2 linked regions of the Nitratireductor mangrovi genome follow. The protein of the gene in region 1 interacts with the protein of each later gene in a pairwise test. Links are inferred from orthologs where the notes say so. Each region holds a gene or a part of one and is shown on either strand. Other genes may lie near its edges.

Region 1 (2,862 bases):
GATGGCGATGGCGGAAGCCGGACTTGCGGCGTCCGGAAATCACCCGCCGCCATTGCAGCGATGAAGCGCCGTCGGCGCGGCCAGCGCGACGGGCGCTTCAAACGCTGCCGTCGTAAGCAACGGGCGCGCAAACGCCATCGCCGCGCCGAAAGCCATCGCCACTGCCATGACCTGATACTCGATATCCTCAAGAGCAACGTTCTCCGCCAGGTTTCGCAGCCTGACCGTTTCGGCGAGTACTGGCACGTTGACGATGTCCTTTTGGGCAATCGCTTCCGCAACAGCGCTGCGAACGTCGCAAACGAGCTTCTCTGATAAGTGTCTGTCCATCATAACTCCTGCCGAAAGAATAGCGCGTCCAACCCGTCAATCAAGAGGAGTTATCCTATTTTCTCAAATTATTTCAATTAGTTAGTAATAGGCATTGCTGCGCATCTTTGCGGCTTCTGAGCCGCAGTGGCTCTTGACGACAACAATGCCTGAGCCCGACAAGGTCACCTATCTTGCGACTGCACAAGCGCCGCCTATATAGTCGCTTACTCATTCGGCGGCTGGCGGAGGCGTTGATGTCGGACCTTGAGCGCGGCGAACGACTGCAGATCATGCTGAGCAAGGAAGAACTGGCAGCGGTCGAAGACTGGCGCTTCGACAAGCGAATGCCGAGCCGGGCAGCTGCCGTGCGCGAATTGCTGCGACGGGGGTTGGTCGCGGAAGGCTTTCTGACGGCCCTTACCGGAGCCAAATCTCAGGATTTCGGCGTGCTGGGCGTCAAGTCCGACGGCGAGGCCGCGGACTGACCCGGCCGGTTCCTCTGTTCTCTGGCCGCATATCGGCCCAGACAGGCCGCCCGTGACGCTTGCCGCCGCTTCTGGACGAGGCGATGACGCTGGCAAGCGATTTCCGCGTGCACGGCTAGACTAATGCTTCGGCAGCGGTCACGCTTGATAGAAGTTTTCTATCAAACCACGGAACTGCTTTATTGATTCAGGCGGTTTCGTCTGGTTTCCTAACGACTTAGCGCCGGTTCCCGGCGATCCGAACAGGGAGGGCGCTGCAAGATCATGCAGCAGCAAGGTACCCAGGCGCTGGCGGACGTCGCCGCGCGCACGAACGCCGTCATCGACGAGTTGAAGGGGCTGGAAGGTCCGCTTCTGCCGATCCTCCATGGCGTGCAGAAGGAATTCGGCTGCGTGCCGCGAGACGCGCTGCCGGTGATCGCCGACGCGCTGAACCTGTCGCGCGCCGAGGTACACGGCGTCGTTTCGTTCTATCACGACTACCGCAGCGAACCGGCCGGCCGTCATGTGCTGAAGCTCTGCCGCGCGGAGGCCTGCCAGTCGATGGGCGGCGACGCGATCGCCGACAGGCTGCAGGAATTGCTCGGCATCTCCTTCCACGAAACGGCCAAGGACGGCTCGGTGACGCTGGAGCCGGTCTACTGCCTCGGACTGTGCGCCTGCGCGCCTTCGGCGATGCTCGACGGCGTCGTGATCGGCCGTCTCGATGAAGGCAAGGCGCAGGAAATCGTGGCGGAGGTGCGGACATGACCGTCACGATCTACGTCCCCCGTGATTCCGGCTCGCTGGCGCTCGGCGCCGACAAGGTGGCGAAGGCCCTCGCGGCGGAAATCGCGAAACGCCGGCTTGACGCACGGATCGTGCGCAACGGTTCGCGCGGCATGTACTGGCTGGAGCCCATGGTGGAGGTGGCCACGTCCGCCGGCCGCGTCGCCTACGGGCCGGTGCAGGCGAAAGATGTCGGTGCGCTGCTCGATGCCGGGCTGCTTGATGGCGGCAACCACGCGCTCGCGCTGGGCGATCCGGAAAAGATCCCGTTTTTTGCCAGGCAGCAGCGCCTCACCTTCGCGCGCTGCGGCATCACCGACCCGGTCTCGCTTGAGGATTACGAAGCCCATGGCGGGCTGCGAGGTCTCAGAAACGCGCTCAAGCTCACGCCGGCCGAGATCGTGAAGCAGGTGACCGATTCCGGCCTGCGCGGACGCGGCGGCGCCGGCTTCCCGACCGGCATCAAGTGGAACACCGTGCTCGAGGCGCAGGGCGAGCGCAAATATATCGTCTGCAACGCCGACGAAGGCGACTCGGGCACCTTCTCCGACCGCATGGTCATGGAGGGCGATCCGTTCGTGCTCATCGAGGGCATGGCGATCGCCGGCATCGCGACGGGCGCGACCAAGGGTTACATCTATCTCAGGTCCGAATACCCGCACGCCAGTATCGCGCTCCGCGAGGCGATCGACGCCGCGCGCAAGGCCGGCGTGCTCGGCCAACGCATCCTCGGCTCCGACCATGCATTCGACATGGAAGTGCGCATCGGCGCCGGCGCCTATGTGTGCGGCGAGGAGACCGCGCTGCTCGACAGCCTCGAAGGCAAGCGCGGCCAGGTGCGCGCCAAGCCGCCGCTGCCCGCCCACAAGGGGCTGTTCGGCAAGCCGACCGTCATCAACAACGTGATCTCGCTCGCTTCCGTCCCGATCATCATGGACAAGGGGGCCGAGTTCTATCGCGATTTCGGCATGGGCCGTTCGCGCGGCACGATTCCGATCCAGCTGACCGGAAACGTCAGGCATGGCGGCCTGTTCGAGGCCGCCTTCGGCATGACTCTCGGCGAACTGGTCGACGACATCGGCGGCGGCACGGCGACGGGCCGCGCGGTGCGGGCCGTGCAGGTGGGGGGGCCTCTGGGCGCCTATTTCCCGCGCGCCCTGTTCGACACGCCCTTCGACTACGAAGCCTTTGCGGCCAGGGACGGGCTGATCGGCCACGCCGGCATCGTCGTCTTCGACGACAGCGTCGACATGCTGAAGCAGGCGCGTTTCGCCATGGAGTTCTGCGCCATCGAGAG
Region 2 (3,041 bases), 3.0 Mb from region 1 along the record:
TCCACGCGGGTGCGCATGCGCGCTGCGGTCGAAACTTTGGTCACGGACGTCGAGCACGCGGCGGAGGACATCGCCGAAACCAGCGCCCGGGCCGCGCGTGACATCGCCGAGGATACGGTGAAGAGGGTTGCCTCGCCGCGTGGGGAATCGGTGGCGGCGAAACCGGCCCCAATCGCGAAGGCCGAACCCGCGGCGAAAGAGGCGGAAGGGGCCGATGCCGGGACCTCTTCGGCAACGGACGATCTCAAGGCGATTTCAGGCATCGGGCCGAAGCTGGAGCAGGTCCTCAACGATCGCGGCATCCGCACTTACGTACAGATCGCGGCTTTGACCAAGGCGGACATCGCGAAGCTCGACGAGGAGCTCGGCTTCAAGGGCCGCATCGAGCGTGACGACTGGCTGGGGCAGGCGGTGCGGCTTGCTGGAGCCGGCAAGTAAGGAAGACCGGGGCCGCGGCCCCGGGAAAGAAGTAAAGCGGCGCGAGGCGCCGGGGGCACGACATGACGATACTGAAGGTCGACGGCAGGGAAATCGAGGTACCCGACCACTACACGCTGTTGCAGGCGGCGGAGGAGGCGGGAGCCGAGGTGCCGCGCTTCTGTTTCCACGAGCGGCTGTCGATCGCCGGCAATTGCCGCATGTGCCTCGTCGAAGTGAAGGGCGGGCCGCCCAAGCCCGCCGCCTCCTGCGCCATGGGCGTGCGCGATTTGCGCCCGGGCCCCAACGGCGAGCCACCGGAAGTTTTCACCAACACGCCGATGGTGAAGAAGGCGCGCGAGGGGGTGATGGAGTTCCTGCTCATCAACCACCCGCTCGACTGCCCGATATGCGACCAGGGCGGCGAATGCGACCTGCAGGACCAGGCGATGGCCTTCGGTGTCGATTCCTCGCGCTACAAGGAAAACAAGCGCGCCGTCGAGGACAAATATATCGGGCCCCTGGTCAAAACCATCATGACGCGCTGCATCCACTGCACACGCTGCGTGAGGTTCACCACCGAGGTGGCCGGCATTTCCGAACTCGGGCTGATCGGCCGCGGCGAGGATGCCGAGATCACAACCTATCTCGAACAGGCCATGACCTCGGAGCTGCAGGGCAACGTCATCGACCTGTGTCCGGTCGGCGCCCTGACCTCGAAGCCTTACGCCTTCCAGGCGCGGCCTTGGGAGCTTTCAAAGACCGAGTCCATCGACGTCATGGACGCGGTCGGCGCGGCGATCCGGCTCGACACCCGCGGCCGCGAGGTCATGCGTATCCTGCCGCGGGTCAACGAGGCGGTGAACGAGGAGTGGATCTCCGACAAGACCCGCTTCGTGTGGGACGGCATCCGAACCCAGCGGCTCGACCGGCCCTATGTGCGCAGGAACGGGCGCCTTGAGCCAGCTTCGTGGAGTGAGGCCTTCGCTGCGATCAAGGCGAAGGTCGAGGGGATGTCGGGCGACAGAATCGGCGCAATTGCCGGCGATCTGGCCACGGTAGAGGAGATGTTCGCTCTCAAGGAACTGATGGGCTCCCTCGGTTCGCCCAACATCGACTGCCGCCAGGATGGCGCAGCGCTCGATCCCGCCAATGGCCGCGCGAGCTACATCTTCAACCCGACCATCGAAGGCATCGAGAAGGCCGACGCGCTGTTGATTGTCGGCTCCAACCCGCGCTTCGAGGCTTCGGTGCTGAATACTCGTATCCGCAAGCGCTGGCGGATGGGCAATTTCCCGATTGGCGTCATCGGCAACGTCGGCGATCTGCGCTACGACTACGAGATGCTGGGCGCCGGGGCGGAGACGCTCAAGGAACTCGCCGGCGGCACGGGCAAGTTCTTCTCGGTGCTGAAGAAGGCCGAACGCCCTATGATCATCGTCGGGCAGGGCGCGCTGGCCCGCTCCGATGGTGCCACGATCCTTGGCCTCGCAGCCAAGATTGCCGGCGACGTGAAAGCCGTCAGCGGCGACTGGAATGGTTTCGGGGTGCTGCATACGGCAGCGGCGCGTGTTGGCGGGCTCGATCTCGGCTTCGTGCCGGGCAAAGCCGGCAAGAAGGCTGCGGACATGATGGGCGCGCTCGACGTGCTTTTCCTGCTCGGCGCCGATGAGTTCGACATGAACAAGATCGGCGACGCCTTCACCGTCTATGTCGGCAGCCATGGCGATGCCGGCGCGCACCGCGCCGATGTCATCCTGCCGGGCGCGACCTATGCCGAAAAGTCAGGCACCTTTGTCAACACCGAGGGCCGTGTACAAATGACCAACCGCGCCGGCTTCGCGCCTGGCGAGGCCAAGGAGGACTGGGCGATCCTGCGGGCGTTGTCGGACGTGCTGGGCAAGAAACTGCCTTTCGATTCGCTGCAGCAGCTGCGGGCGCAGCTTTACGAGAAATATCCGCATTTCGCCGAGCTCGACCAGATCGCCTCAGGCGAGGCGGCCGATCTGTCGAAGCTTGCGAAGTCCGGAGGCCGCCTCAACAAGAGCCCGTTCGTCTCCGGCGTCGTGGACTTTTACCTTACGAACCCGATCGCCCGCGCTTCGGCCGTGCTTGCGGAATGCTCCGCAATGGCCAGGAGCGGTTTCAAGCAGGCAGCCGAGTAAGGCGGACTTATGGAAACCTTCTTCTCCTTCTACGTGCTGCCGGCGCTGATCATTCTCTTGAAGTCGGTCGTGCTTCTGGTGGTGCTACTAATTCTGGTCGCCTACCTGCTTTATGCCGACCGCAAGGTATGGGCTGCCGTGCAATTGCGCCGCGGGCCCAACGTGGTCGGTCCATGGGGCCTCTTCCAGGCCTTTGCCGACCTTCTGAAGTTCGTCTTCAAGGAACCCGTCATCCCGGCCGGCGCCAACAAGGGCGTGTTCCTGCTGGCGCCACTGGTTTCCGCCGTATTGGCGATGGCGGCGTGGGCGGTCATCCCCGTCGACGAGGGCTGGGCGATCGCCAACATCAATGTCGGCATCCTGTTCGTCTTCGCGATCTCCTCGCTCGAGGTCTATGGCGTCATCATGGGCGGCTGGGCCTCGAACTCGAAATACCCGTTTCTCGGCGCATTGCGCTCT

What was found.
Region 2: the proteins of FQ775_RS23360 (region 1) and nuoG interact in binary tests that used the Escherichia coli proteins (3 or more experiments, as listed by UniProt). The link is inferred for Nitratireductor mangrovi from one-to-one orthologs.

What each region holds. Positions count from the first base shown.
Region 1 is NZ_CP042301.2:4,766,639-4,769,500, reverse strand. What follows is about bases 14-2,804. They hold FQ775_RS23360 (formate dehydrogenase subunit gamma), read left to right. Parts: upstream 14-1,061; coding sequence 1,062-1,547; downstream 1,548-2,804. Other genes in these bases: FQ775_RS23355 (formate dehydrogenase beta subunit), read left to right, coding at 1,544-2,804; FQ775_RS23365 (hypothetical protein), read left to right, coding at 567-797; FQ775_RS23370 (hypothetical protein), read right to left, coding at 40-333; FQ775_RS23375 (LysR family transcriptional regulator), read left to right, coding at 14-64. In the rest of the region: more of FQ775_RS23375, read left to right, coding at 1-13; more of FQ775_RS23355, read left to right, coding at 2,805-2,862. UniProt on the Escherichia coli protein: NDH-1 shuttles electrons from NADH, via FMN and iron-sulfur (Fe-S) centers, to quinones in the respiratory chain. The immediate electron acceptor for the enzyme in this species is believed to be ubiquinone.
Region 2 is NZ_CP042301.2:1,732,577-1,735,617, reverse strand. The notes cover bases 72-3,041. They hold nuoG (NADH-quinone oxidoreductase subunit NuoG), read left to right. Parts: upstream 72-500; coding sequence 501-2,582; downstream 2,583-3,041. Other genes in these bases: nuoH (NADH-quinone oxidoreductase subunit NuoH), read left to right, coding at 2,592-3,041; FQ775_RS08545 (helix-hairpin-helix domain-containing protein), read left to right, coding at 72-438. Outside these bases: more of FQ775_RS08545, read left to right, coding at 1-71. UniProt on the Escherichia coli protein: NDH-1 shuttles electrons from NADH, via FMN and iron-sulfur (Fe-S) centers, to quinones in the respiratory chain. The immediate electron acceptor for the enzyme in this species is believed to be ubiquinone.